Regions from separate parts of the Pseudomonas sp. P8_229 genome, predicted to be linked through region 2. Evidence: predicted binding sites of a transcription regulator. Region 2 holds the regulator's gene; each other region holds the start of a gene.
What was found. Region 2 encodes FliA, which starts transcription of late flagellar genes. Its sites were predicted from a motif close to CTAAAGTTTNNNNNNNNNNNGCCGNTAA; they were not measured.
Positions count from the first base shown of each region.

Region 1 (9,975 bases), 250 kb from region 2:
TGACACGAAAGAGGCTATATGACACAAAGTGTCATTGGCAAGCACAAATCGTCGCTTCCTTGATGGAATAACCGCTGCGCATGTCTATCCGATTGAAAATATTGAGAAAAAAACTTGGCGTAACCCTTGAGGCACTGGCCGAAAAATCCGGCATGACCAAGAGTTACCTGTCGAAAGTCGAGCGCGGGTTGAACACCCCGTCGATTGCGGCGGCGTTGAAACTGGCGAAAGCACTGAACGTGAAGGTCGAGGAATTGTTCTCCGAGGATAACGTCAACCTCGACAGCTACAGCCTGGTGCGCAGCCACGAACGCCAGTCACTGGCGGCCAACGATCAGAGCCCGGGGTATGCGGTACTGGCGCATCAGGTCAGCGAACGCAACCTGCTGCCGTTCATCATCTACCCGCCGAGCGAATTCACCGACAAGACCTTCAAGGAGCATTTGGGCGAGGAGTTTCTGTTCGTCCACGAAGGGCAGGTGGAAGTGGATTTCATGAACGAAAAAGTGTTGCTGGAGCGCGGCGATGCGCTGCACTTCAATGCGCAAAAGCCGCACCGGATCAGGTCGGTGGGCGAGGTGCAGGCGCAGTTGCTGGTGGTCGTACACAGCGCCGAAGAATGAGTTGAATCAACCCATGCCATCGCCAGCCTGCTGGCGATCGGGGGCGCCGCTATTCCAGCATCTTGCTGAGCAACCAGCTCCCCGCCGGCCCCGGCGGGTAAATCCGCGACCACAACGCATCGACATACACCGGCCGCGGCCAGCCGCGCACCGTCAATTCCACCAGCGTGTCGTTGCCGAAGCGTCCCACCAGCCAGCGTGGCAACGCTGCCCAGCCGAATCCCATTTCCGCCATTTCCATCAGCATCAGGTAACTCGGCGCCGACCAGACCCGACCTTTCGCCCGGCTGTCGTAGGGATTGACGATGGTCGCCAGACGCAATTCCCGATGCTGCTCCAGCACTTGCTGGTCGACTGCGACGCCGGTCAGCACATGATCACGTTTGACGAACAGTGCGATATCGGTGCGCTCGGCAACCGTCGAGGTCACCAGATCCGGCGGGTAGCTGTCGCGCATTTCGGCGAACGCCAGGTGCGCGCGGCCACGCTGGACCAGTTCGATCAGGTCGTCGCACTCGGCGATCAGGCATTCCAGTTCCAGGTCCGGATAACGCTGCTCGAAGTCGACCAGTGCCGCTTCGAAGCGCGCCGATTGGTAGGTGTCGGAAATCGCCACGGTCAGCTTCGGTTCGACGCCCTGGGCCAGTTGCCGGGCCGTCATTTCCAGACGGCTGGTGGCCGCCAGAATCGCCTCGGCCCGTTGCAACATCACGTGGCCGGCCGGGGTCAGGGTCGGCTTGCGGCTGCTGCGGTCGAACAGCATCAGGTCGAGGTCGATCTCCAGGCTCGCCACGGCGGCGCTGATGGTCGATTGACTGCGCCCCAACTTGCGCGCCGCCGCCGAGAACGAACCCTGGGTGGCCGCTTGCACAAACGCCAGCAGCACTTCTTGCGAAGCCATGAACTATCGCCTTGATCGATGGTTATTGGTTATGAAGTATCGGTGTGAGGATGGATTATGGCAACCATCTTCACTCAAGGAGTCAGGCGATGACTGCTCACAAATCCATTGTTGAACGTATTTTTCAGGCCATTGGTTTCGAGTTTCTGGCGATTCTTATCTGCACGCCGTTGCTGGCGTGGATCATGAAAAAGCCGTTGCTCGACATGGGCGCGGTGACCGTGCTGATCGCCATGTTGGCGCTGGCGTGGAACGTGGTGTTCAACGGCTTCTTCGACCGCACGCTCAAGCGCCTGGACATCGGCCACAACGCCTGGACGCGGGTGGTCCATGCGCTGCTGTTTGAGGGCGGCTTGATCGTGATGGGCGTGCCGCTGATTGCCTGGTGGCTGTCGGTCAGCCTGTGGCAGGCGTTCTTGCTGGATATCGGCGTGCTGCTGTTCTTCCTGCCGTATACCTACGTGTATCACTGGGGTTATGACGTGGTGCGTGAGCGGTTTGTGCAGCGCAGCGTCTGTCAGGGTTAAAAGCAAAAGATCGCAGCGTGCCGCAGCGCCTACAGTTGGAATGCATTTTCCCTGTCGGCGCTGCGGCACGCTGCGATCTTTTTGGGTTTAGAGGAACATCCCGCCCGACGCCTCGACCCGCTGCCCGTTGATCCACTGCGCTCCCGGTGACAGCAACATCGACAGCGCGCCACCAATGTCATCCGGTTGCCCGGCACGGCCCAGTGCGGTGTTGCTGGCGACCATCGCGTTCAACGCCGCGTTGTCGCGCACCGCGCCGCCGCCAAAATCGGTTTCGATGGCGCCCGGCGCCAGGATGTTCACGCCGATCTGCCGCGCGCCCAGCTCCTTGGCCTGATAGCGGGTCAGCACTTCCATCGCCCCTTTCATCGCCGCGTAGGCGGCATAACCCGGCAGGCTGAAGCGGGTCAGGCCGCTGGAGATATTGATGATGCGTCCACCATCGCTGATCAGTGGCAGCAGTTGCTGGGTCAGGAAGAACGGTCCTTTGAGCTGGATGTTCATCAGCAGGTCGAACTGTTCCGGGGTGGTTTCGGCGAACGCCGCGTGCACACCAATCCCGGCGTTGTTGATCAGAAAGTCGAAGCGCGGACGCTCCAGTTGCTGCAGCGCTTGTTCAACCCGCGTGGCGAAATCGGCGAAGCTGTCGCTGCGGCTCACGTCCAGTTGCAGCATCACGGCTTTGGCGCCGCGTTGTTCCAGTTCAGCCACCAGCGCCTGGGCTTCATCGGCGCGGCTGTTGTAGGTGCCGATGATGTCCACGCCTTCGGCGGCGAGGTGCAGGGCGGCGTTCTTGCCCAGGCCACGGCTGGCGCCGGTGATCAATGCGATTTTGCGGCTCATGTGAAATCCTCGATTGCGGTGAGTGGTGATGAGCAAAGTTTATTTATCCGCCACAGGGTGATAAACAGACTGAAACCGGAATCACTGATCGGTTCAGCCGAACAATCAATGGGTGTTCTCATGAACAAACTGGAACTGCTGCGCACCTTCGTCCGGGTCAGCGAACTGTCGAGTTTCACCCTGGCCGGCGAGAGCCTGGGTCTGCCGCGCTCGACGGTGTCCGAACATGTGCAGGCGCTGGAAACCCTGCTCGGCACGCGCCTGCTGCAACGCACCACGCGCAAGGTGCAGGCGACCCAGGACGGCCTGGTGTTGTATGAACGCAGCAAGGATCTGCTGTCGCACATGGATGAGATCGAGGGTTTGTTCCGGCAGGATCCGGCGTCGCTGACCGGGCGGATTCGTGTCGACATGCCGAACATTCTCTCGCGGCGCTTGATCATGCCGCTGCTGCCAGAGTTCATGGCGCGGCACCCGAATCTGGAACTGGAAATCAGCAGCACCGACCGCCGCGTCGATCTGCTCAGCGAAGGTTTTGACTGCGTGGTGCGCATTGGCGCGCAGCCGGATCAGTCGGTGGTGGCGCGGCATCTGGGCGACTTCCCGATGATCAACTGCGCAAGCCCCGCGTATCTTGAACGCTATGGCGTGCCGCAGACGCTGGAGGATCTGGCGCAGCACCGGCTGGTGCATTATGTCGGCGTGCTGGGCGCGCGCTCGGAAGGGTTTGTGTATGAACAGGACGGACAGGTGCGGCGCCTGCCGATGGCTGGCAGCGTAACGGTCAACAGCACCGATGCTTACGAGTCGGCCTGCCTTGGCGGCTTCGGCCTGATTCAGGTGCCGCGCACCGGCATGCAGCCGCACCTGGACACCGGTGAACTGCTGACCGTCCTGCCGCAGTTCACGGCACCGGCGATGGGGATTTCAATCCTGTATGCGCGACAACGGCACTTGCCGCTGCGGGTGCGAGTGTTCATGGATTGGTTGGGCGAGGTGATTCGCTCAACGCTCTGACTCACGCCACCGATCAACTGTAGGAGTGAGCCTGCTCGCGATGGCGTCCTGTCAGTCGATGCAGAATTTACTGATGTACCGCTATCGCGAGCAGGCTCACTCCTACAAGGGAACCCGTGTTGTTCAGAAGATCTGGGTGAACAGCCAATAGAGGCTGCCCGACAGCAGAATCGCCGCCGGCAGCGTCAGCACCCACGCCATCAGCAGATTGCGGATGGTCTTCATCTGCAAGCCGCCGCCATTGGCGACCATGGTCCCGGCCACACCCGATGACAGCACGTGGGTGGTCGACACAGGCAAGCCGAACATGTCCGCCGCGCCGATGGTCAGCATCGCCACGGTTTCCGCCGAGGCGCCCTGGGCGTAGGTCAGGTGGGTCTTGCCGATCTTCTCGCCCACCGTCACCACAATCCGTTTCCAGCCAACCATGGTGCCCAGTCCCAGAGCGATGGCCACGGCGATCTTCACCCACAACGGAATGAACCGCGTGGCGTTGTCGATCTGTTGCTTGAACAGTTGCAGTTTGTCAGTGGTGTCGGCGTCGAAGTTGCCGACCTTGTTCTTGTCCATCAGGCGAATGCTTTCGCTGGCCAGGTACATGTCGTTACGCACGTTGCCCATGGCCTCGGCTGGGACTTTCGACAGCGAGCCGTAGCCTTTGACTTCCTCGCCAATGTGTCCGGTGAGGGCGGCGAGGGCGGGGATCAGTTGCGGGGTGGCTTGCTTGCTGCGCACGTAATCGGAGAGCACCGGACGCGGATCGGCCGGGGCCGGCAGCGGCGCACTTTTTACCAGCGCTTGCTGAGTGACTTCGGCCACGGCGGCAAACTGCAATGCCTGGTCGGCCGGCATAGTGCGGTTCAACGCGTAGGCCATCGGCAGGGTGCCGACCAGAATCAGCATGATCAGGCCCATGCCTTTCTGCCCGTCGTTGGAGCCGTGGGCGAAGGACACACCGGTGCAGGTGGCGATCAGCAAACCACGGATCCACCACGGTGGCGGGGTGTTGCCTTCCGGTGCCTTGTACAGCGAGCGATTCTTCACGAACGCACGCAGGGCCAGCAGCAACAGCGCCGCGAAGCCGAAACCCACCAGCGGCGACAGCAGCAACGCGTAACCAATCTTGGTCGCCTGCGCCCAGTCCACACCGCTGGTGCCGTCGCGCCCGTGCATCAAGGCATTGGCCACGCCGACGCCGATGATCGAGCCGATCAGGGTGTGCGACGACGAGGCCGGCAGGCCCAGCCACCAGGTGCCAAGGTTCCACAGGATCGCCGCGATCAGCAGGGCGAAGATCATCGCGAAACCGGCGGACGAACCGACCTGCAGAATCAGTTCCACCGGCAGCAGCGCGATGATGCCGAACGCCACCGCGCCACTGGACAGCAGCACTCCGAGGAAGTTGAAGAACCCCGACCAGACCACCGCGACATTCGGCGGCAGCGAGTGGGTGTAGATCACCGTCGCGACCGCGTTGGCGGTGTCGTGGAAACCGTTGACGAACTCAAAGCCCAGCGCAATCAGCAGCGCCACGCCGAGCAGCAGGAACGGCGTCCAGGTGGTCACCACCGTGCCGAGTTCGTGCATGTCGTGCATCAGGCTGTAGGCGGTGAACAGCATGCCCATCGCGAGCACCGCGAAAAAGATCACGTAGGTGAACGGGCCGGTTTTCTTGTCGAGGGCTGGCCTGCCACTGGGGGCGGACGCCTGGCGGGCGGTCAGGGAGGGAGTAGCCATGAGCGGACAATCCTGAGCGAGGGAAGGAGTGTCGGTCATGATCGTTGCTAAATATTACAGAGAGACTGCGGCAGGTCAGTGTTTGCGGGATTAGCCTGACCATTAATCTGAAGGGCAATGATCAACCCCTGTAGGAGTGAGCCTGCTCGCGATGACGTTGGCACATGCAAAACAGCTGTGTCTGACACACCGCTATCGCGAGCAGGCTCACTCCTACAGGGGGAACTGTGGTGGGGCACAGTATTTTGGGGCTCAATAATCCCCGCGCTTGCGAAACGCCCAGCGCCCGGCAATCACGGTGAACGTCGCCACCAGTGCCACCAGAATCCAGAACCCCTCCGGATCGGTGGATAACGGCACGCCGCCGACGTTCATCCCGAAAAAACCGGCAATGATGTTGATCGGCAGCGCCAGCACCGTCACCACCGTCAGGGTGAACAGCGTGCGGTTGCTCTGTTCGTTGAGGTTGGCGGCGATCTCCTCCTGGAGCAACTTGATCCGCTCACCGAGGGCGGTGAGGTCGTTGATGATCAGCGCGAACTCCTCGGTGGATTTGCGCAGCTCCTTGACGTCCTCCTTCTGCAGCCACGGCGGCGGACGGTTGAGCAGGCGCAGCAGCGAACCCGGCTCCAGCGCCAGCAGGCGCTGCAGGCGCACCAGCACCCGGCGGTTGGCACCGAGTTCGGCGCGGTTGGTCGACAGGCGCGAGGAGAGCAATTGGTCCTCGACCTGGTCGACGCTCATGCTGGTCTTGCGCACGATCTGCGTCAGCACCTCACCCTGATCGCGCAGCAGGTGCACGAGCAGTTCCGACGGTGAGCGAAAGCATTCGCCGGCCTTCACCGATGAGCGCAGCTTGTCCACCGAGTGCAGCGGTTGCAGGCGTGCGCTGACGATCAGTTTGCTGCGCACGCACACCCACAGCGTCGAGACGTCCGAGGAGACCATGCTGCTGAGGTTGAACACCACGTCGTTGACCACCGCCAGCAACGCAGAGTCGACGTGTTCGATACGCGTCGAACGCGAGCCTTCGTGCAGCGCTTCAAAAAATTCTTCGGGCAATTGCAGATGGCTTTTCATCCAGCGCTCGCACGCGGCGTGGGCCAGGTTCAGGTGCAGCCAGAGGAATTCATCACTGTCGCTGTCGTCTTGCAGGCAACGCAGGGCGGTCGCCGAGTCAACTTCGCGACCGCGTTCACCCGGGCGGAACCGGAAGCCGTAAAGCAAACCGAACAAATCAGGATCGCGATGACTGATATCGAGGCTGTGGTTCATGGAGGCTCGCTGCGAGGAGGGGACGCCGGTCGCGGAATGGCAGGTTCACTGAGCCGCATCATCGCAATCACATGTGACACTTGTGTGACGACAAAGTGACGCCAGATCAATGTCTTACCGGCGGTCGGATTTTCTTCAAGAAGCGCTCTGGTACGCCGATCACGCTTAGGTTACGTTGCGCGCGCTTGGCCATGAGCCAAGGCTCGCCGACACGGATGTCCGGCAAAATCCCACGCCTTATAGGGCGTGCCTCATCCCTGTCCTGAGTATCTTGCGATGCTGCAAAAATCCCTGAGAGCGCAAATTCTCGCCCTGCTGAGCGGCAGCCTGCTGGCGATGCTGTTGATCGCGCTGGCCTGCTTTCATTACCTGTCCAACGGCGTGCAGAACTACAGCCAGTTGATCGCCGGTCCCTTGCACACCTCGCAACTGATCGACGAGGCCAACCTGCAATTCAAGGTGCAGGTGCAGGAGTGGAAAAACGTCCTGCTGCGCGGCAAGCAGCCGGCAGACCTGGCCAAATTCTGGAGCCAGTTCGAAGATCGCCAGCGCGATGTGCAGAACACCCTCGGTGAACTGGCCGGCCAGAAAGGCATGGAGCCGGCGCTGAAAAGCCGTATCGAACGCCTGCGTGAAGAGCACCGTCTGCTCGGCGCTGCGTACCAGAAAGGTCGCGATGCCTACGTGGCCGCCGGTGGCGACCCAGTGGCCGGCGACTCCGCCGTCAAAGGCGTGGACCGCGCCGCCAGCGATCAGATGAGCGAACTGGTAGCCGAGCTGCGCAAGCAGGGCACCGAGCAGTCGGCGCAGATCAGCGCCAGTGCTGACAGCATCGTGATGCTGGGGATTCTGGTGATGCTCGGCTCGGGTCTGCTGATCGGTCTGTTGAGCCTGTGGCTGGTCAACCGCAACCTGATCGAACCGATTCGCAAGCTGATCGATTACGTCACCCTACTGAGTCGCGGACGTCTCGTCGAACGTGTCGCCAACGAACGTCAGGACGAGTTGGGCAACCTTGCGGCAGCCGCCAATACCCTGCGTGATTTCCTCGCCGAGACGTTCACCCACCTGCAGCGCAGCGCCAGTGATCTGGACAGCGCCAGCGGCGAGCTGAACGCCATCGCCACGACCATGGCCGGTGGTACCAACGAGCAGTTCAACCGCACCGATCAAGTAGCGACGGCGATGAACGAAATGTCCGCCACCGCCCAGGAAGTTGCCCGTCACGCGGCGGACGCGGCGCGGGCGGCCGACGATGCCGACCAGTCCGCCCAGCAGGGTGAAAAGGTCATGCAGGGCACTATCCAGACCATCACCCAGATGCGTGGCGAAATCGCCAACACCGCCGAGGTGATCCGTCGCCTGGAAGCCGACAGCGGGCGGATCGGCAAGGTGCTGGAAGTGATTCGCGGCATCGCCGAGCAGACCAACCTGCTGGCGCTCAACGCGGCGATCGAAGCGGCGCGCGCCGGTGAAGCCGGGCGCGGTTTTGCCGTGGTCGCCGATGAGGTGCGTAACCTCGCGCAGCGTACGGCGGAGTCGATCATCGAGATCAACCAGATCATTCAGAACGTGCAGACCGGTGCGGTGGACGCGGCGCACGCGATCGAAAGCGGTCAGGCGCGCAGCGACCAAAGCGTCGAGCAAGTGACCCAGGCCGGCGCCATGCTCGAGCGCATCACCCACGCGGTGGAAGCGATCCGCGACATGAACCGCCAGATCGCCACCGCCGCCGAAGAGCAGACCTCGGTGGCCGAAGACATCTCGCGCAACCTGACCGAAATCACCTCGATTGCCAGCACCAACCTCAACAGCGTGCAGCGCACTGAAAGCGCCAGCCAGAACCTGCATGGCCTGTCCGGGCAACTCAATGAAGTCACCGCGCGCCTGAGCGCCTGATCGAGCCTGGGTGTACCGATTCGGTTACCGAGTCGGTACACAGTCGATCTCAAATCAGGGCGAGCGCCGCCGATGGCCGGTTATCTATAACCGGCATTGGAGCCAGCCCATGGTCAGCATCACTTCTGTTTCGATCAATCAGACCGTCACCACCGCCACCAGCAAAACCAAGATCAGCGACGGTACCGAGGACGCCTCCAGTACCACCGCCACGGCCAGCACTGGCGTCAGCGCCGACACCAGCAAAGTTGCTGCCGGCGGTGGCGCTGCTCCAGCGGGCGACAGCAGTTCCGACAGCAGCGGTGAATCGGATTCGGTGAAAGAACTGCGCAAGCAGATCGCCGAGCTGCAAAAGCAATTGCAGGAACAGCAACAGGCTTTGCAAGCGGCGCAGGCCAAGCAGGAAGACGCCGATGCCAAGGCTGCCGACGTGGCGTCCGCCGAGTCGCAAATCTCCAGTACGTCGGCTTCGTTGCAGACGGCCACGGCGGCGTTGTTGCAGGCGTTGCAAGATTCCGGTTCGAGCAGCTCGGGTTCGCTGGTCAGCACCTCGGCCTAAACATCACGTAATTCCCCTGTAGGAGTGAGCCTGCTCGCGATAGCGGTATGTCTGCCATATTCATGGTGACTGACACATTGCTATCGCGAGCAGGCTCACTCCTACAGGGATCTGTGGTGTGTCTCAGGTGGTGGACTCCAACTGATCGAGCACCGCGCAGGTGGTCCACGAATCCTCGGTGACCCGCGCCACGGCGGCAAAACGCAGGCCGGTCAGTTCGCGGATCACCTGAAGGATCGCCGGAACCGCGCTGATCCGACCGATTGTCGCGATGTCTGCTGCCGCTGTCTGCCCCATGCCCATCGCTCTCGTCTGCTGTCGTTGATCGATCTGCGGCCATGCTAGCGGGCTGCCGGGGGCTTGGCGCGCATTGATTACGTGACTGAAGCGATTAGCCTGAGGCCAGACGCAAAAAAGCCGCACGATCGTTCGATCGTGCGGCTTTTTTGGCGTTGTATCAGGTGTCTTGCTTGTTGCTCAGCACCTTGCCGGTGGTGGCATCGAAGTCCACGTCGAACTCTTTGCCATCGGCGGTTTTCAGCTCGACTTCGTACTCGTAACCGTTGAAGTGGTTGTCCAGGTCGGTGTCGGTGA
Region 1 covers NZ_CP125378.1:4,496,307-4,506,281, forward strand. The annotation lists gene QMK55_RS20305 (helix-turn-helix domain-containing protein) at 81-623, shown strand; gene QMK55_RS20310 (LysR family transcriptional regulator) at 673-1,524, opposite strand; gene QMK55_RS20315 (multidrug/biocide efflux PACE transporter) at 1,614-2,051, shown strand; gene QMK55_RS20320 (SDR family NAD(P)-dependent oxidoreductase) at 2,139-2,894, opposite strand; gene QMK55_RS20325 (LysR family transcriptional regulator) at 3,015-3,911, shown strand; gene QMK55_RS20330 (inorganic phosphate transporter) at 4,035-5,648, opposite strand; gene QMK55_RS20335 (transporter) at 5,901-6,923, opposite strand; gene QMK55_RS20340 (methyl-accepting chemotaxis protein) at 7,200-8,822, shown strand; gene QMK55_RS20345 (hypothetical protein) at 8,932-9,381, shown strand; partial or broken gene QMK55_RS20350 (sensor histidine kinase) at 9,517-9,678, opposite strand; gene QMK55_RS20355 (PepSY domain-containing protein) at 9,839-9,975, opposite strand, start outside.
Region 1: a site for FliA is predicted at 7,058-7,085, ahead of QMK55_RS20340 (methyl-accepting chemotaxis protein). Genes of this name have one in related genera too.

Region 2 (9,975 bases):
CCCACCAGTTCCAGGTTGATCTCTTTCTTGAGCTGACGCGCCAGGTCACGAACCAGGCGCGGGAAGCGCCCGAAGACCTTCTTGATCGGCTGCATCCGGGTCTTCATCACCGCGGTCTGCAAGTCAGCCGTGACCACGTCGAGGTTCGACACGGCCTTGGACATGGCTTCGTCGCCGCTGTTGAGACCCAGGCGCACCAGACGGTTACGCACCAGTACCAGTTCGCCAACCATGTTCATGATTTCGTCGAGACGCGCGGTATCGACACGAACAGTGGTCTCGGCTTCGCTGGCCGGTTTTTCCGGTGGCGGAGCAGCGGCGGCGGCGCGGGCCGGAGCCGGTGCAGCAGCGGCAGCCGGTTTTGGCGTTTCGGCCTTTGGTTCAGGCTTCGGAGCAGCCTTTGGCGCAGCAGCCGGAGCCTTGGCGGCAGGCGCAGCCACGGTCGATGCGGTGCCCGCAGTCGCGGCGCCGACGTCGGTGAACTTGCCTTTGCCGTGCAGTTCGTCGAGCAGCGATTCGAACTCGTGATCGCTGATCAGGTCGCTACCGGCAGCCGCAGCCGCCGGAGCGGCAGGAGCGGCAGGCGCCGAGGCGATCGCCGACTCCAGCGCTTCCACGGCAAAGTTGCCCTTGCCGTGCAACTGATCGAGCAGTGCTTCGAATTCGTCGTCGGTGATGTCCGAGCTGTCGCCCGCCGCCGGTGCTGCCGGAGCCGCTGCAGTCGGTGCCACGGCATCCGCCGCGAACTGGCCTTTGCCGTGCAGTTGATCAAGCAACGACTCGAATTCGGCGTCGGTGATTTCATCGCCGGCAGCAGCATCGGCAGCCGGCGCAGGTGCAGGTGCAGCAGCGGCCGGGGCTTCGGCTTCGGCCTTGGCGGCGTTCAGCGAATCCAGCAGCTGTTCAAATTCGTTATCGGTGATGTCACCCGAATCGCCTTCGACGACCAGCTCTTCGATCATCTCGGCCACTGGCGATGCCGGGGCGACGTCCGCCGATTGCGGTTCGGCCAGGCGCGCCAGAGCGGCCAGCAGTTCCGGGGTCGCAGCGGTGATCGGTGCCCGTTCACGGACTTCGCTGAACATGCTGTTCACCGCGTCCAGTGCTTCGAGCACCACGTCCATCAGTTCTGCATCAACGCGACGTTCACCCTTGCGCAGGATGTCGAACACGTTTTCGGCGATGTGACAGCACTCCACCAGCTCGTTGAGCTGAAGGAAGCCGGCGCCCCCTTTTACAGTGTGGAAACCGCGAAAAATTGCGTTGAGCAGATCTGCGTCATCCGGGCGGCTTTCCAGCTCGACCAGTTGTTCGGACAGTTGCTCAAGAATCTCGCCGGCCTCAACCAGGAAATCCTGAAGGATCTCTTCATCGGCGCCGAAGCTCATTAATGGGGTGCTCCTACAGGTCTAAAAACCCAAAAAACCTAAAATTCCAAAACTCTAGAATCCAAGGCTGGATAACAAATCGTCCACATCGTCCTGACCGGACACAACGTCTTCTCGTTTATCGGCATGAATCTGCGGACCTTCACCCTGCGAGAGATGTTTTTGTGGATCTTTTTCTGCAAGCATCGCGGCGCGGTCGTGTTCGATGCCCGCAAAGCGGTCCACCTGACTGGCCATGAGGACGAGTTTGAGCAAATTGCTTTCGACTTCGGTGACCAGTTGGGTCACACGCTTGATCACCTGACCGGTGAGGTCCTGGTAATCCTGAGCCAGCAGGATGTCGTTGAGGTTGCTCGACACCGCACGGTTGTCCGTGATGCTGCGCGACAGAAAACCGTCGACCCGGCGCGCCAGTTCGCGGAACTCTTCAGCCCCGACTTCACGACGCATGAAACGGCCCCAATCGGTACTCAGGGCCTGGGCTTCTTCAGCCAGGCCATTGACCACCGGGGTAGCGCTTTCCACCAGATCCATGGTGCGGTTGGCCGCGGCTTCGGTCAGCTTGACCACATAGCCCAGGCGTTCGGTGGCGTCGGTGATTTGCGACACTTCCTCGGCCTGCGGCATGTGCGGATCGATCTGGAAGTTGACGATCGCACTGTGCAGTTCGCGTGTGAGCTTGCCCACTTCCTGATACAGGCCACGGTCACGGGTCTGATTGAGCTCATGGATCAGTTGCACAGCGTCGCCGAACCTGCCCTTTTCAAGGCTCTCGACCAGTTCGACCGCGTGTTTTTTCAGGGTCGATTCGAAATCGCCCTGTGAAGATTCGTTATGCTCCATAGCTCCCCCGCGCGTTCATCAGCCGATGCGTTCGAAAATCTTCTCGATTTTTTCTTTCAGCGCCTGAGCCGTGAAAGGTTTGACCACGTAGCCGTTCACACCGGCCTGAGCCGCCTCGATGATCTGCTCGCGCTTGGCTTCTGCAGTCACCATCAGCACCGGCAGGTGCTTGAGTTTTTCATCGGCACGCACGTGGCGCAGCAGGTCGATACCGGTCATGCCCGGCATGTTCCAGTCCGTTACCAGAAAGTCGATGCTTCCGCTGTTGAGCACCGGAATGGCAGTGATGCCATCGTCGGCCTCGACGGTGTTGGTGAACCCCAGATCACGCAGCAGGTTCTTGATGATCCGCCGCATCGTTGAGAAGTCATCAACGATGAGGATTTTCATGTTCTTGTCCAATTCGACCTCCAAGCAGTCTTAAACGCGCCCAGCACCTGGACGCGCCATTTCAATCAATCCGGCAAAGCACTCGATGACTGTCTGGAGCACAACAGAGCAAGACCGGTGCCGTTGATCACCGCACCAGCCTCGTTCGCAGTGTCCCCCACACTGCCTTCAGCGCGCTCGCCACTCCCCCAAACGCCCCCGCAAGCGGGCCGCGCACTGGCTGTGTAACTGGCTGACCCGCGATTCACTGACGCCAAGGACTTCACCGATCTCCTTGAGGTTCAGCTCTTCGTCGTAGTACAGCGCCAACACCAGTCGCTCACGCTCCGGCAAATTGGCAATCGCGTCCGCCAGCGCGGCCTGGAAGCGTTCATCTTCCAGATCGCGTGACGGCTCAAGATGAGCACTGGCGCCATCCTCGTGCAGCCCTTCGTGTTCGCCGTCCTGCAACAGGTCGTCGAAACTGAACAGCCGGCTGCCCAGCGTGTCATTCAAAATCCCGTAGTAATCGTCGAGACTCAATTGGAGTTCGGCCGCAACCTCGTGATCTTTAGCATCACGGCCGGTTTTAGCTTCAATTGCCCGAATTGCGTCACTGACCATACGGGTGTTGCGGTGAACCGAGCGTGGTGCCCAATCCCCTTTGCGCACTTCATCGAGCATCGCGCCGCGGATTCGAATGCCCGCGTACGTTTCGAAACTGGCGCCCTTGCTGGCGTCATATTTGGTCGACACTTCAAGCAGGCCGATCATTCCGGCCTGAATCAGATCCTCGACCTGCACACTCGCCGGCAAGCGCGCCAGCAGGTGATAGGCAATGCGCTTGACCAGTGGCGCGTAACGCTCGATCAACTCGTACTGCGCGTCACGTGCCGACTTCTTGTAGTAGTTCATACCGCTCGCGGTCATAACACAGGCCCTGCCGTTTGCTGCACGAGGCGCTCGACGAAAAACTCAAGGTGACCGCGCGGGTTGGCAGGCAGCGGCCAGGTATCGACCTTCTGCGCGATCGCCTTGAACGCCAGCGCGCACTTGGAACGCGGAAAGGCTTCATAGACCGCTCGCTGCTTCTGCACTGCCTTGCGCACGCTTTCGTCGTACGGCACCGCGCCGACGTATTGTAAGGCGACGTCGAGGAAGCGATCCGTGACCTTGGTCAACTTGGCGAACAGGTTGCGCCCTTCCTGCGGGCTCTGCGCCATGTTGGCGAGGACGCGGAAGCGGTTCATGCCGTAGTCGCGGTTGAGCAGTTTGATCAGCGCGTAGGCGTCGGTGATCGAGGTCGGCTCGTCGCACACCACCAGCAACACTTCCTGCGCGGCGCGTACGAAACTGACTACCGAGTCACCAATACCCGCAGCGGTGTCGATCACCAGCACATCGAGGTTGTCGCCGATGTCGCTGAAGGCCTGGATCAGACCGGCATGTTGCGCCGGACTCAGGTGAACCATGCTCTGGGTGCCGGAAGCGGCCGGCACGATGCGGATCCCGCCGGGCCCCTGCAACAGCACATCACGCAGCTCACAGCGGCCTTCGATCACGTCGGCCAGAGTACGTTTGGGGGTCAGTCCCAGCAGAACGTCAACGTTCGCCAGCCCCAGGTCGGCGTCCAGCAGCATGACCCGACGGCCAAGCTCTGCCAGCGCCAGAGACAAGTTCACTGACACGTTAGTCTTGCCGACGCCACCTTTGCCGCCGGTCACCGCGATCACCTGTACGGGATGCATGCTGCCCATGTTATTTCTTTACCTTGTCTTGCATAGACGGAGGCCACATTACTGGCTGCGCGTTCTCAACCGGAACAATGCATGGCAGGCCATCGATGTAGGTACAAAAACGGTTCATTACCTCAGCCAACCTGCTTGGTCGGGCTGTGGTAGATATCAGCGAACATGTCAGCCATGGCTTCTTCGCTGGGTTCTTCCTGCATTTGCACGCTGACGGCACGGCTGACCAATTGATGGCGGCGCGGCAGATGCAGATCATCCGGAATCCGTGGGCCATCGGTCAGGTACGCGACCGGCAGTTCATGACTGATCGCCAGGCTCAACACTTCGCCAAGGCTGGCCGTCTCATCCAGTTTAGTCAGGATGCAGCCGGCAAGCCCGCAACGCTTGTAACTATGATAAGCGGCGGTTAGAACCTGTTTCTGGCTGGTGGTTGCCAGGACCAGATAATTTTTTGAACGGATGCCCCGACCGGCCAGACTTTCCAGCTGCATGCGCAGTGCCGGATCGCTGGCCTGCAGGCCGGCGGTATCGATCAGCACCACGCGTTTGCGCAGCAGTGGATCCAGCGCCTGAACCAGCGACTGGCCCGGATCAACGTGCGTCACCGGCACATTGAGAATCCGGCCCAGGGTCTTGAGTTGTTCCTGCGCGCCGATACGGAAGCTGTCCATGCTGACCAGCGCCACATTCTGCGCGCCGTACTTGAGCACGTAGCGCGCGGCAAGTTTGGCCAGGGTGGTGGTCTTGCCCATGCCGGCCGGGCCGACCATGGCAATCACCCCACCCTCTTCCAGCGGCTCGACTTCCGGCACGGCAATCATCCGCGCCAGGTGCGCGAGCAACATGCGCCAGGCCTGACGAGGCTCTTCGATGTCGGTGATCATCGCCAGCAGGTCGCGCGACAACGGTCCGGACAGGCCGATACGCTGCAGACGGCGATACAGGTTGGCTTGCGCCGGACGGCTGCCCTGCAACTGATTCCAGGCCAGCGTGCCGAGCTGCACTTCCATCAGCTCGCGCAGGCTGTTCAATTCAAAACGCATTGAATCCAGTGCACGCGGATCCACGCCGCCGGAGGACTGCGCAGGCGCCGGGGCCGGACGCGCCGGAGCGGCATAGGTCGGCTCGCTCAGCGGTTCAGCGGCGGTCAGTGGCAGGCCAGCCGTCAACGGCAGTCCGGCAAAAATCTGGCGATTGCTATTGCCATCGGCTTCGCCACGCAGGCTCAACTCGGCCTGGGCGGTAACGATGCGCGACTGGGTCTTGCGCAGCTCGTCTTCGAGTTCCATGTTCGGAACCCGTGGCGCCAGCGCCGACAATTTGTAATCCAGCGCCGCCGTCAGCTCGACGCCGCCGGCAATGCGGCGGTTGCCAATGATGGCGGCATCAGCGCCCAGCTCATCACGAACCAGCTTCATGGCCTGACGCATATCGGCGGCGAAAAAACGCTTAACTTGCATAAACCACTACCTCAGCCGTTGGGCCCTACTGTCGCAACGATGGTCACTTGCTTGTTGTCCGGAATTTCCTGGTAGGCCAGCACGTGCAGCCCTGGGACTGCGAGGCGGCCGAAACGCGAGAGCATCGCGCGTATCGGGCCTGCTACCAACAGGATCACCGGTTGACCTTGCATTTCCTGGCGCTGCGCCGCTTCGATGAGCGAACGCTGCAGCTTCTCGGCCATGCTTGGCTCCAGCAGAACGCCCTCTTCCGAGCCTTGTCCTGCCTTCTGCAGACTATTGAGCAATATTTGTTCCAACCTTGGTTCCAGCGTGATCACAGGCAGCTCGGAGTCAGTGCCTACAATGCTTTGGACGATGGCGCGGGATACGCCGACGCGCACCGCAGCCACCAAGGCGGCGGTATCTTGACTCTTGGCGGCGTTGTTGGCGATGGCTTCGGCGATGCTGCGGATGTCGCGCACCGGCACGTGTTCGGCCAGCAGCGCCTGCAGCACTTTGAGCAGTTGCGACAGCGACACCACGCCCGGCACCAGTTCTTCAGCCAGTTTCGGCGAGCTTTTGGCCAGCAATTGCATGAGTTGCTGCACTTCTTCGTGACCGATCAGCTCACTGGAGTGCTTGTACAGAATCTGGTTCAAGTGCGTTGCGACAACGGTACTGGCGTCGACCACGGTGTAACCGAGCGATTGTGCCTGGGCGCGCTGGCTGACTTCAATCCACACCGCCTCCAGACCGAAAGCCGGATCTTTGGCGGTAATGCCGTTGAGCGTGCCGTAGACCTGCCCCGGGTTGATCGCCAGTTCGCGGTCCGGGTAGATCTCGGCTTCAGCGAGGATCACGCCCATCAAGGTCAGGCGATAGGCGCTCGGCGCCAGATCGAGGTTGTCGCGGATGTGCACGGTCGGCATCAGGAAGCCAAGGTCCTGCGAAAGCTTCTTGCGCACGCCCTTGATCCGCGCCAGCAACTGCCCACCCTGGTTGCGGTCCACCAGCGGAATCAGGCGATAACCAACTTCCAGGCCGATCATGTCGATCGGGGTCACGTCATCCCAACCCAGCTCCTTGGTTTCCATGGCGCGGGCCGGCGACGGCAGCAGTTCCTGCTGACGCTGAACTTCCTGCAGCGCCTGGACCTTGGCAACGTTCTGTTTCTTCCAGAACAGGTAGGCGCCACCGGCAGCGAGCGCCGCCATGCTCAGGAACGAGAAGTGCGGCATGCCCGGCACCAGGCCCATGACCGCCATCAAACCAGCGGCCACGGCCAGCGCTTTCGGCGAGGCGAACATCTGGCGGTTGATCTGTTTGCCCATGTCTTCCGAACCGGAAGCACGGGTCACCATGATCGCTGCTGCTGTCGATAACAACAGTGATGGCAATTGCGCCACCAAACCGTCACCGATGGTCAGCAAGGCGTACACCTTGCCGGCGTCGGCGAAGGTCATGTTGTGCTGGAAGATACCGACGGCCATGCCGCCAATGAGGTTGATGAACAGAATCAGCAGGCCGGCGATGGCGTCACCCCGGACGAACTTGCTGGCACCGTCCATCGAACCGTAGAACTCGGCCTCTTGGGCGACTTCCTGACGGCGCATCTTGGCTTGATTCTGGTCGATCAGACCGGCGTTGAGGTCGGCGTCGATCGCCATTTGCTTGCCGGGCATCGCATCGAGGGTGAAACGCGCGCTCACCTCGGAAATCCGCCCGGCACCCTTGGTCACCACGACGAAGTTGATGATCATCAGGATCGCGAAGACCACGATACCAACCACGTAGTTACCGCCGATCACCACCTCACCGAAGGCCTGGATCACCTTACCGGCAGCGGCGTGGCCGTCCTGACCGTGAAGCATCACCACCCGCGTCGACGCCACGTTCAACGCCAGCCGCAGCAGCGTCGCCACCAGCAGAATGGTCGGGAACACCGCAAAATCCAGCGGCCGCAGCGCGTATACGCAGACCAGCAGCACGACAATCGACAGCGCGATGTTGAAGGTGAAAAACACGTCCAGCAGGAACGGCGGCACCGGCAACATCATCATCGCCAGCATCACCAGCAACAGCAACGGCACGCCCAGATTGCCTCGACTGAGGTCGGCAATGTTCGAGCGTGCGCTGTTGATTAACTGAGAGCGATCCACCGGTTTTCCCCGTTCCTTTAAAGCAAACTTTTGACGCCCAAAGCAGGCGCACGGCGGCTACTGCAAGAAGCCTTCCAACTTTTGCCAAGGATTGAAACAGAAGGGTTTATCGGGAAAATTTCGGCGCCCGGACTGACGCATTCGCGAGCAAGCCCGCTCCCACATTGGATCTTCAGTGCGTACAGACTGGGTGTGCACCACACAGATCCCCTGTGGGAGCGGGCTTGCTCGCGAAGCGGCCAGCAGCGACGCCGCAGCATCATGAATCGCGGCGCAAATCGTGCGGAATCGCCCGACCTGTGTTTTTTTAAACGCTGGTGTTTAAAAGACACTTCAGGACACGCCTTCAAGGCTACACATCCTTGCGCCATTGCCTACAGCTACCCCAGAATCCGCCGGCTTGTGCGCTTTGGGGTCGGATTCTATTGTGGGTCGGTCGCTGACACATCAGCGATCGGGTCTCGCAGCCCGTCGATCTCTGGACGCACAACATCCGCTTTGCTTATGGCGGCTGTACGTGGGAGACCTTCGGGTCTGCCGGTTCTAGAGTCCCGGTCTGCGACCCGCGTATAGCTGCCACCCTCATTCGTCTCGCAGCGAACGTTGGCAGCTCCAATGACTCTAGGAGCTTCACCATGATCAAACCAACACCCAGCCCACCCGAAACCGACCCCACCTCCCCCTACGAATCCCTCGATTCAAAAAAACTCCACGACGCCGCCGACCGCGCACTCGATCACTACCTCTGCCCGCCCGGCTCCACGCCACCGCCACGTAGAACCCGCAGGATGTACGCCGTTACCGCTGACTTCAAAAATGAGGAACTGCTGGCCGATGCCAGCGAAACACTAGCCTCAGCCAGAACCATCGCCCATGACTTTGCCCATCTCGTACCGGCGTCGCAGCGCAGGACGCTGCTGGGTATCGCGCAGCTGATCATGCTCGGGGAGCTGGCGGTGAATCGGGCGCTGGATAATCTGCAGTTGCAGGGCTAGTTCGGGCACTGATCGTTCCCACGCTCTGCGTGGGAATGCAGCTCGGGACGCTCTGCGTCCCATCCAGAGCCGAACGCGGAGCGTCCGTTGAGGCATTCCCACGCAGAGCGTGGGAACGATCATATTGGCAGTGTGTCAGGGGAGGAAAATGCTGATTGCGCCGACGCCTTCGCGAGCAAGCCCGCTCCCACAGGTTTTGCATACACCACAAAATTTGATGTCACCGCAAAACCACTGTGGGAGCGGGCTTGCTCGCGAAGAGGCCCGTGCAGTCAGCGCCCTCAAGAATCGCGGCGCAAATCCGGCGGGATCGGCAGGTCGTCCTTGAGCGGATCCGGGCGTTTGCCCTTGCCGGCGCGGTACTGGCGGATCTGGTAGACGTAGGCCAAGACCTGCGCAACCGCCAGATACAGGCCGCCGGGGATTTCCTGATCCAGTTCCGTGGAGTAGTAGATCGACCGCGCCAGCCCCGGCGACTCCAGGAGCATGACGTTATTGGCCACGGCGATTTCGCGGATTTTCAGCGCGAGGAAGTCGCTGCCCTTGGCCAGCAATACCGGTGCGCCGCCCTTCTCGGTGTCGTACTTGAGCGCGACGGCGTAGTGGGTCGGGTTGGTGATGACCACGTCGGCGTCGGGAATCGCCGCCATCATCCGTCGCTGCGACATCTCGCGCTGGGTCTGGCGGATGCGTTGCTTGACCTCTGGGCGGCCTTCCTGATCCTTGTGTTCGTCGCGCACTTCCTGCTTGGTCATCAGCAGCTTCTTGTGGCTTTCCCAGAGCTGCACCGGCACATCGACGGCGGCGATGATGATCAGGCCACAGGCCAGCCACAGCGAGCTCCAGCCCACCAGCGTCACGCTGTGAATGATCGCCTGCTCAAGCGGCTCGTGGGCGATCCGCAGGAAATCGTCGATATCGGACGACAACACCATCAGCGCCACGAACAGGGTGATGATGAATTTGGCCAGCGCCTTGAGCAGCTCGATCACCGCCTTCATCGAGAACATGCGCTTGAGGCCCGCACC
Region 2 covers NZ_CP125378.1:4,746,086-4,756,060, reverse strand. The annotation lists gene QMK55_RS21515 (chemotaxis protein CheA) at 1-1,388, opposite strand, end outside; gene QMK55_RS21510 (protein phosphatase CheZ) at 1,443-2,231, opposite strand; gene QMK55_RS21505 (chemotaxis response regulator CheY) at 2,250-2,621, opposite strand; gene fliA (RNA polymerase sigma factor FliA) at 2,790-3,530, opposite strand; gene fleN (flagellar synthesis regulator FleN) at 3,527-4,357, opposite strand; gene flhF (flagellar biosynthesis protein FlhF) at 4,471-5,811, opposite strand; gene flhA (flagellar biosynthesis protein FlhA) at 5,823-7,952, opposite strand; gene QMK55_RS21480 (DUF6124 family protein) at 8,588-8,947, shown strand; gene flhB (flagellar biosynthesis protein FlhB) at 9,229-9,975, opposite strand, start outside.

Region 3 (9,975 bases), 1.1 Mb from region 2:
TTTTCAAGACTGAAATACATCTCCCACAGGGGGGAGTTGAGTCGCTCACTGATCCGCGGTCTGCATCCCCGCCCGGCTCGGTTTGCCCAGCGTGCGCGAGAAGAACTGCCCGGCTTCGGAAATCAGATTGCGGTGGATGTCTTCGCGATCCACACCGTCGGCGTCGGTACACAGCGCCGGCATTGCGCGAATCTGCTCTTCGTTGCACGGCGCCATAAAGACGAAATGCCCTGCCCCGGCGAGCAATTTGAAGTCCGGCGCAGTCGGCAGCTTGCGCGCCAGCGCCGCGGCATTCTTGTCGAAGGCCACCAGCTTGTCGCCATCGCCGCTGTAGAGCAGCACCGGCACATGCACATCCGCCAAGGTGTGACGACCGAACTTCAGGCTCAGCGGCGCCATCAGCAACAACGCATGCACGCGCGGATCGGCTACAGGCTGCAAGTCATCCCGATCGACGATCAGCTCGCCCTGGGTGTTGCAGGCATCGCGGTCGTCCGGGCGCTCCTGGCAGTAACGGCGCAGGCGGTCCAGGTCCGGCTGCGCGCCAGAGAGGATCAGCGCGGTCTCGCCGCCAGCCGAATAACCGATCACCCCGACCTGATCGGCGTTGACGAACGGCGACAGCATCGGGTCGCCGAGGGTGGCGGTGATCGCTTCGGAAATCTGGATCGGCCGCCCATACAGATTGCTCAGGGTGCCGAGTCGGCTGTGATCCCTGGAGTTGTCGCCGGGATGAATCACCGCCACCACCACAAAGCCCTTGCGTGCCAGCGAGGTGGCGAGGTCATGCAGCGCGATGGGCGTGCCGGTGTTGCCGTGGGACAGCATCAGCATCGGAAAGCGGCCGATGGCGACCTTGGTATCGGCACCCGCCTCGACGGTGTAACCCTCAAGCAGGCTGGTGTGTTCGCGGTCGCTGGAGGGATAGAAGGCGATGGCGCGCATCGGTTGCAGATCCAGCGGATCGAGGAATGTCATCTCGTGGTAACCGACACTCCAGACAGGGTGTCGCCCGGGCGCGGCATGCACTGAACCGAGGCTGCCAAGCAGGCAAATCAGTAACGTTGCACAAAGACGCATCATCGGATGGCCCACCCTGTGTTACTCAATCGAAAGATCCTTTGTGTTCCGACACGCCCGAAACCCCGAGGTTCGGTGATCCGGCGCGGCGTTGCACTCAGACGTTGATCGTTTGACTGCATAACCCGGGCCAGATTATGCAACAGTCAGAAACAAAAAACTCCGCATCTGGCCCTTGCAGAACCAGAATACAGAGTTTTTTGAGAGACTACCTGAACGGCAGCTGGTCTTTACGCAATGCTTACGCAGCGGCGAACAGTTGCTCGCTGATCTTCGCCTGAGCAGCGCTCATCGCGTTGTTGCGCACTTCATCACCGTAGGCCAGGCCTTCGGCACGGACGATTTCGATGTCGGTGATGCCGAGGAAGCCCAGAACCAGCTTCAGGTATTCTTCGTGAGCAATGCCGCTCGCCTGACCGGCATGAATCCCGCCGGCGGTGGAGACGATGACCACTTTCTTGCCACCGCACAGGCCTTCAGGGCCGGCTTCGGTGTAGCGGAAAGTCTGGCCGGCAACGGCGACGCGGTCGATCCAGGCCTTGAGCTGGGTCGGTACGGTGAAGTTGTACATCGGTGCGGCGATAACGACGGCGTCAGCAGCGATGAATTCAGCCAGGGTCGAAGCGCTCAGTTCAGCTTCATGCTGTTGTGCGGCGTTGCGCAGCTCAGCAGTGGTGCCGGCGGCGACCAGGGTGGTCGACGAGAAGTGGCTGATGGCGTCGGCGGCCAGGTCGCGGTAGGTCACGACGGCAGCAGGCTCGGCGGCTTGCCAGGCTTTGACGACTTGGCTGCTCAACTGACGGGAAGCCGAGTTGTCGCCCAGAATGCTCGAATCGATGTGCAGCAGTTTCATGTGGAATCTCCTGGAAAGAATCGCCGGCGGCGACGGAATGGAGACAATCCTACGGAAGAAACCAATAGCTGATTAGCCGCCTACAATGCGATAGTTCGTCCCACTGATAGAACGGTGGACTTTTCATGCAGGATCTCAACGATCTCTACTATTTCGCCAAGGTGGTCGAGGCCGGTGGTTTCGCGGCGGCCGGGCGCTTGCTGGGCATTCCCAAGTCACGGTTGTCACGGCGCATTGCCGAACTTGAAGAGCGTCTGGGCGCCCGCCTGCTGCAGCGCACCACCCGCCAGTTGAACCTGACCGCTGTCGGCGAACGTTACCTGCGTCACTGTCAGGCCATGCTGCTCGAAGCGGAAATGGCCGACGAAGCTGTCGCCAGCATGTCCAGCGAGCCGCGCGGCCGCTTGCGCGTGTCGTGTCCAACCGGTCTGGCGCGAGAAATGTTGCCCTGGGTGATCAGTGAGTTCCTCGGCAAATTTCCTCAGGTGCAACTGGAGGTGGTGCTGCTCAATCGGCGGGTGGATCTGGTTGCAGAAGGGTTCGACGTAGCGCTGCGCGTGCGGGAACTCGGCGATGAAGATCCGTTGCTGGTGACCCGCCGTCTGCGCCAGGCGCAAATGGTGGTGGTGGCCAGCCCGGCATTTGTCGAGGGCAAAACAATCACCCACCCGCAAGACCTGAAGAACCTGCCGGTACTCGGCGCGCTGGAAGCCGACCGCATGGTGCACGTACGCTTGCTCGATCAACAGGGCCACAGCGTCGAACTGAACATGGAAGCGCGGCTGGGCATCGATGACTTCATCGTGCGCAAGGCCTGTGTGCTGGCCGGCCAAGGTTTTACCCTGTTGCCGATGATGTATTGCGAAGGCGATCTTGAGAGCGGTGCGCTGGTGCAATTGCTGCCCGAGTGGTCGTTGCCTGGTGGCTGGTTGCAGGCGGTGTATCCGCATCGACGCGGGGTGATGCCGGCGGTGCGGGCGTGGATCGATCATCTGGTCGAATCGTTCAATGCGTGTGGGGAGCGACTGTTATGACCAAGGGAAAGATGAACGAAGCGGATGTCGCGGCCTTCTGCCTGGCCTTGCCGGGCGCGCGGGAGGATTACAAATGGGGTGGCGTGCGGGTGTTTTCGATCGCCGGCAACAAGATGTTCGCCTTGCAGGGGCTACGCGGAGATTCGTTGGCGTTCAAGGTCGACAGGGATCTGTTTCTCGGCCATTGCGACCGTCCGGGCATTCATCCGGCGCCTTATCTGGCGCGGGCACAGTGGATCATCATGCACCCGCCCTACCCGCTGGGCGCCGAGGAATTGCGCGGATTGCTGACGCGATCGCATCAGTTGGTGGTGAGCAAGCTGCCGAAGAAAACCCAAGTTGGATTACTGCTTTGACACCATCCCTGTAGGAGTGAGCCTGCTCGCGATAGCGGTGTATCAGTCGACATCTCTTTGACAGGTACGACGCTATCGCGAGCAGGCTCACTCCTACAGGGGATTTGTGGTGATTTAGAACAGTGAAAGCAGGTTCGAGCCGAGAAACAGCTGATCAATCCAGAACACCTGGTGCAACGCCACGATCGCCCAGAACAGAATCTGAAACGACACCTTGCGCGTCTTGTGCCGGAACACCTGCTGGGCGATCAGCGCGCCGGGCCAGCCGCCGGCCAGTTCCAGTGCGTGCAGGATGTTCTCCGGGGTGCGCCAGGCATCGGCGCGGGCCTTGCGCTTGTCCGCCCAGTACATGAAGAACGTCAACACGCTGACCACACCATAGGCGGTCAGCGGCACCAGCGAGATCCCGCGCAGCCACATCGACAGCGCGCCGAATGCCGGCAATGCGCAGACGATCAGCAATACCGCCAGTTTCAGTTTCAGATGCTGAACGCCGCCACCGGACGGGCGCCCGTCCGGGCGACGGGCGCGTGAATCATTCATGGCTTGGCCGCCGACCAGTCGACCCAGCCGAACTGCCAGGTTGCGAGAATCACCAGACCGAAGACAATCCGATACCAGGCGAATGCCGCGTAGCTGTGGCTGGCAATGAACTTGAGCAGACCGCGCACGGCGATCATGGCGAAGATGAACGCGGTGATGAAGCCGATGGCGAACACCGGGAAATCTGCCGGCACGAACAGGTGGCGATACTTGTAACCGGAGTAAACCGCCGCGCCGACCATGGTCGGCATCGCCAGAAAGAACGAGAACTCGGTGGCGGTCTTGCGCGACAGGCCGAACAGCAGACCGCCGATGATCGTCGAGCCAGAGCGCGAGGTGCCGGGAATCATCGCCAGGCACTGGGCGAAACCGACCTTCAACGCGTCCTTCCAAGTGATCTCGTCAACGGTTTCGGCATGCACTTCATGCTGGCGGCGTTCGGCCCATAACATGATCACCCCGCCGATTACCAACGCGGTCGCCACGGTGATCGGGTTGAACAGGTATTGGTGGATCAAGTCGGCAAAAATCACCCCCAACACCACCGCCGGCAGGAAAGCGATCAGCAGGTTGGCGGTGAAGCGTCGCGCACTCGGCTGGGTCGGCAAGCCAATCACCACGTCGAGGATCTTGCGGCGAAATTCCCAGACCACCGCGAGGATCGCGCCGAGCTGAATAATGATGTTGAACGCCATGGCCCGTTCGCCGCCGAAGTCGAGCAAGTCGGCAACAATGATCTGGTGTCCGGTACTGGAAATGGGCAAAAACTCCGTCAGCCCCTCTACAACTCCAAGAATCAGTGCCTGCAAGGCGGTCCAAAGATCCATCAATCCCCCAAAGAGCGATGCACGCCGGCATGCCCCGATAATATTTTTCTAACGTTCACTGCGTTCAGCGTAGCTGTTTGTAGCTGTACCGATTCCGCGCGCACAGGATCCACACGAAACGGTCAAAATTCCGTGAAATATCAACTTGGATTCAGGTTTTCGCGCGCGGGGCCGAAATCCTAACAGACAAGCCTTAATAGTGCTGCGGCGTTATACGACTTGGGTCGCGTATGCCCGATCACCGAAACGTGGTTGGATGCTGGCGTTGATTTATTACAAGAAAAAGAAATCGGAGTGACAGCGTTATGAACAGCTTGCGCAGTGTGTCGATCAGCCGACGCTTGTGGCTCATTTTGATTGTGGCCGTGGTCATGTTGTTGACTTTGGGCGTGTTGATGCTCAAGCAGATCCACGATGACCTGTACCACGCCAAGGCGCAGAAAACCCAGCATGTGGTGCAAACCGCCAGCGGCCTGCTGACCTACTATCATGACCTGGAAACTGCCGGCACCCTCACCCGCGACGCCGCACAGAAACAGGCGCTGACCGCCATTCGTGGCCTGCGCTACGACCAGAGCGACTACTTCTGGATCAACGACCTCACGCCCGTGATGGTAATGCACCCGACCAACCCCAAACTTGAAGGCCAGAACCTCTCGGCAATCCGCGATCCCGACGGTTTCGCGGTGTTCAACGAGATGGTCGCGATCGCCAAAAGCCGGGGCGCAGGCATGGTCGATTACCGTTGGCCCAAGCCCGGCGCCAGCGAGCCGGTGGCCAAGACTTCCTACGTCAAACTGTTCGAACCGTGGGGCTGGGTGCTCGGCTCCGGCGTCTATATCGATGATGTGCAGAGCGAGTTCCGCGGCCAGGTGATCAAGGCCACGATAATCGGCCTGGTGATCGCCTTGATCATGGCCCTGCTGGTGATCCTGATTGCCCGCAGCATCGTGCGCCCGCTGCAGGAAACCGTGAATGCCATGGCCAACATCGCCAGCGGCGAAAGCGACCTGACCCGCAGTCTCGATACCCACGGCCAGGACGAAGTCACGCAACTGGCGCATCACTTCAACGCTTTTACCGCCAAGTTGCGCCGGGTCATCGGTGATTTGCAGGTCTCGGCCAGCGCGCTGGGCCAGTCGTCCAGTGAGCTGGGCAACGATGCCACCCAGGCCCAGCAACGCAGCCAGCAGCAATCGCAGCAGATGGAACTGGTGGCAACCGCGATCAATGAAGTGACCTACGGCGTGCAGGACGTGGCGAAGAATGCCGAACACGCCGCCGCTGAAATGCGCGACGCCGAAGCCCAGGCGCAACAGGGCCAGATCAACATCGACGGCAGCCTGCAACAGATCGACAAGCTGTCCGGGACCATTGATCAAGCCGTCGAAGTGATTCGTACGCTGGCGGCGGAAAGCACGCAGATCGGCAGTGTGCTGGAGGTGATCCGTTCGATTGCCGAGCAGACCAACCTGCTGGCGCTCAACGCAGCCATCGAAGCGGCGCGTGCCGGTGAACAGGGCCGCGGCTTTGCGGTGGTGGCCGATGAGGTTCGGCTGTTGGCGCAGCGCACGCAAAAATCGACGGCGGAAATCCAGACCATGATCGAACGCCTGCAGAATCACTCCGAAGCGGCGGTCAAGGTCATCGGCGACAGCAGCAAGGCCTCGCAACTGACCATCGAACAGGCCGGCCTCGCCGGTGCCAGCCTGAACGCCATCGGCCAGGCACTGCGCAACCTCAATGGCCTGAACGCTTCGATTGCCAGCGCCACGCTGCAACAGGCGCATGTGGTCGAGGACATCAATCAGAACGTCACCCAGGCGGCCGGCCTGTCCCACAGCACGGCGCTGGCGGCGGAGCAGTCGAGTGCAGCGAGCGTTAAGCTTGGGCAATTAAGTGAGCAGCTGAACCAGCTTCTACGCCAGTTCCGCGTCTAACACCGCCCCCCTGCAGGAGTGAGCCTGCTCGCGATAGCGTCGTATCAGTCAACCACAGAGTGACTGACACACCGCCATCGCGAGCAGGCTCACTCCTACAGGTTTTTGGGTACAATCCGCTCCCTCCTCAACTCCCCCCAAGGAACCCCCATGTCCGGGCTTGAACTGTTTGCCGCCGCCCTCGGTGTGATCGCCGTCTGGCTGACGGTCAAACAGAATCCATGGTGCTGGCCGATCGGCCTGGTCATGGTGTTGCTGTACAGCTGGATCTTCTATGACGTGAAGCTGTACTCGGACATGTTGCTGCAAGTGATCTACGCCGCGCTGCAAGTCTACGGCTGGTGGCAATGGACCCGCGCCGGAACCCTGCATGACGGGCGCGACGTCACGCGTCTGGACCGACGCTCGATCCTGCTCGGTCTGAGCGTGGGCGCCCTCGGCAGCCTGCTGCTGGGGGCGGCCATGGCGCACTGGACTGACGCCGCGCAGCCGTGGCTCGATGCCGCACTGACGGCATTCAGCCTGGTCGCGCAATTGTGGATGGCGCAGAAACGCCTGCAATGCTGGGCGCTGTGGTTCGTGCTGGATGTGATTTTCGTCGGCCTGTTTCTTTATAAGGGGCTGTACCTCACCGCCGCACTGTATGCCCTGTTCACCCTGATTGCGGTGCAAGGCTGGCGTGAGTGGCGCGCCGATCCGGCGTTGCAGCCATGAAGGTCGTGGTCCTGACCGGCCCTGAATCCACGGGCAAGAGCTGGCTGGCGGCCGACCTTCAGGCGCATTTTGGTGGTTTGCGGGTGGATGAATACGTGCGCTGGTTCATCGAACAAAATCCGCGCGATACCTGCCTCAACGACATCCCCGACATCGCCCGTGGACAGTTGCAATGGGAAGATCAGGCACGGGCGCAGCAACCCGGGCTGCTGATTCTCGACACCCATCTGCTGAGCAACATTCTGTGGAGCCAGACTCTGTTCGGCGATTGCCCGGCATGGCTGGAACCGGAGCTGTTGGCGCGGCACTACGACCTGCACCTGGTGTTGTCGCCGGAGCAGATCGACTGGACCGACGATGGCCAGCGTTGCCAGCCGCAACTCAGCGAACGCATGGCGTTCTTTCAAGCCACCCGCGACTGGCTTGAACAGCATGGGCAAACGCTGCAGATCATTCAGGGCAACTGGGATGAGCGCCGCGCGCAGGCTTTCGAGGCGGTCGCTGATTTATTGGCTGATTGACCCGGCGAACAGCCCCTTTCGGGGCACAAGTGTCCATTCCTGAAACACCCACTCCAGCGCAAAGCAGCCATTTCAATGGCCTTCATCGTTTTGTCAGAATATCTGTTACGCCCGTGAAACAGTCCCCGGCAAACCCTTGTTCCAGAGCTTTGCGCCGCCATTGACCGACTGGGTGCCCGCGCGACTGTTTCAGCGCTGAAACAGTTTTTGTATCAGCGCTGCACGGCCCATCACCAACCGGTTGAAAATCAACAACAATTCAAAAGCGGCACAGCTTTCGCTCTCTCCTTTCCAACGCTGACAAGAGCCAGCCCACTGAAGAAGGAATTGCCGCCGTGGGGAATTTCAATAAAGGCCTGACCTGCCTTCTGCTGATTGGATCAGCCGCCAGCACATTCATCAGTTTCAACGTTCAGGCCGAAGGCAATGGCGTGATCGTTCTCAACCGCGACGTCCAGCCCATTCCCATCGGACGCAGCGGCGGCAAAGATCCCTATCCCACCACGGTCAATGCCAACCCTTCCGATCGAATCAATCAAGCGATGAACAGCACCGAACTCAGTGACGGTGACTTTGCCAGTGTAGCCAGCGGCTCCTCGATCCGCAGCAACATGATCACGCCGAACTCGGACATGCCCGGCATGAACGTCCTGACCAACCCCAACGGCCTGCCAGGCATGAGCGCCGGTCATGGCGGCGGCGGTGGCGGCACGATCTCCAACACGATCAATCGCTCGTTGAGCACCGGTCTGGCACCGCTGACCCGTATGGCTGGAGGCCAATGAGATGAATCGTTCCCTTCTGCTGCTTGCCCTCTTCAGCTGCGCCAGCGCAATGGCCGATCCAAGTTCCGTGAACAACGCAGACATCCAGGATACCGGTGTGCAATACCACGGCAACTTCAACGTCAACCAGGCGGCCGGCGACCAGATGCAACAGGTCAACACCAAGGCGATCGCCATCGGCACCAATGCCAGCGCCTCGACCATCGTCAGGCAAAAGCTCGATACACCCGCCAACCCGTCGATGAACGCCAGCGCCAACATTGGTGGCAACTCTTTCAGTAATGGCAACGGGATCCTGGGCGTGAACCAGGGTGCCGGGGCCAACAACCAGATGGCCAACGTGACGCGCGTCAGCATCAGTGCTGCCCCGCAGAGCGTTGACGACAGCGCCCTTTCGCAACAGAACGTGGCGCTTTTACCGAGCTCAGGAGCAACTGGCACCTCACCCGGCAGTCGCCAGGTCACGACAAGTGATCAGGCCTTCACCGGCAGCCGAGGGGTGATCCAGGTGAACCAGAGTGCCGGGGTGGGGAACCGTATGGCTAACACCCTGAGCATCCGGGTCGCTGACTGACCCAAACAAGAAGCAGTGCAATTAGAAAGTACCAACACTTAACCAACTAATAAGCACGACGGAGAAACACCATGAAAACTACAATGGCTCTCAAACCACTGGTTTTCGCTCTTGCAGCAGTAATGGCAATGGCGGCTCAAGCAGGCGGCAACGATCATGGTAACAATGGTGGTCACGGTCACAACCCTCCTCCACCAAAAGGTCCAACCCTGGAAGAGCTGCTGCAAATCGGCGCAGGTGCCGGTGCCGCAGTGCTCGACGTGCAAAACAACGGCGGTAACACCGTCCTGAACCAGGGCACCCAGAACAACGCCGGCATCAGTGGCTCGCTCAACGGCGCCAACGGCAACATCGGTGCAAACAACGTGGCCGGTGACGGCAACCAACAAGACAACGCCGCTGCTCTGGCAACTGCTGACGAAAGCTTCATCTTCGGCTCTGCGGTGTCCGCTTCCAGCGCCACTCAAGTCAACAGCAACAACACCGTTGGCAACTACTCCAGCACCAACACTGCCGGCATGAACAACGTCGGCAACAGTGGCTCGGGTAACATCGGCGTGAACAACGCTGCCGGCAACTTCAACCAACAGAAAAACAACCTGGCAATCGCTGTGTCCGGTGGTCGTGTAGCGCAAGCCGCTGCTGCTGCCAACCAAAGCACTACCGGTCTGCAAGTCGGCAACAACGGCACTCAGACCTTCAAGAAAGATACCCTCACTGGCACTGTCGCCGCCGTCGGCGTATTCGG
Region 3 covers NZ_CP125378.1:5,851,196-5,861,170, reverse strand. The annotation lists gene QMK55_RS26440 (MFS transporter) at 1-13, shown strand, start outside; gene QMK55_RS26435 (alpha/beta hydrolase family protein) at 46-1,083, opposite strand; gene QMK55_RS26430 (FMN-dependent NADH-azoreductase) at 1,322-1,933, opposite strand; gene QMK55_RS26425 (LysR substrate-binding domain-containing protein) at 2,059-2,967, shown strand; gene QMK55_RS26420 (MmcQ/YjbR family DNA-binding protein) at 2,964-3,323, shown strand; gene QMK55_RS26415 (DUF1294 domain-containing protein) at 3,438-3,866, opposite strand; gene QMK55_RS26410 (undecaprenyl-diphosphate phosphatase) at 3,863-4,693, opposite strand; gene QMK55_RS26405 (methyl-accepting chemotaxis protein) at 4,999-6,633, shown strand; gene pnuC (nicotinamide riboside transporter PnuC) at 6,784-7,347, shown strand; gene QMK55_RS26395 (AAA family ATPase) at 7,344-7,868, shown strand; gene QMK55_RS26390 (hypothetical protein) at 8,204-8,653, shown strand; gene QMK55_RS26385 (adhesin) at 8,655-9,227, shown strand; gene QMK55_RS26380 (heme utilization protein) at 9,299-9,975, shown strand, end outside.
Region 3: a site for FliA is predicted at 4,844-4,871, ahead of QMK55_RS26405 (methyl-accepting chemotaxis protein). Genes of this name have one in related genera too.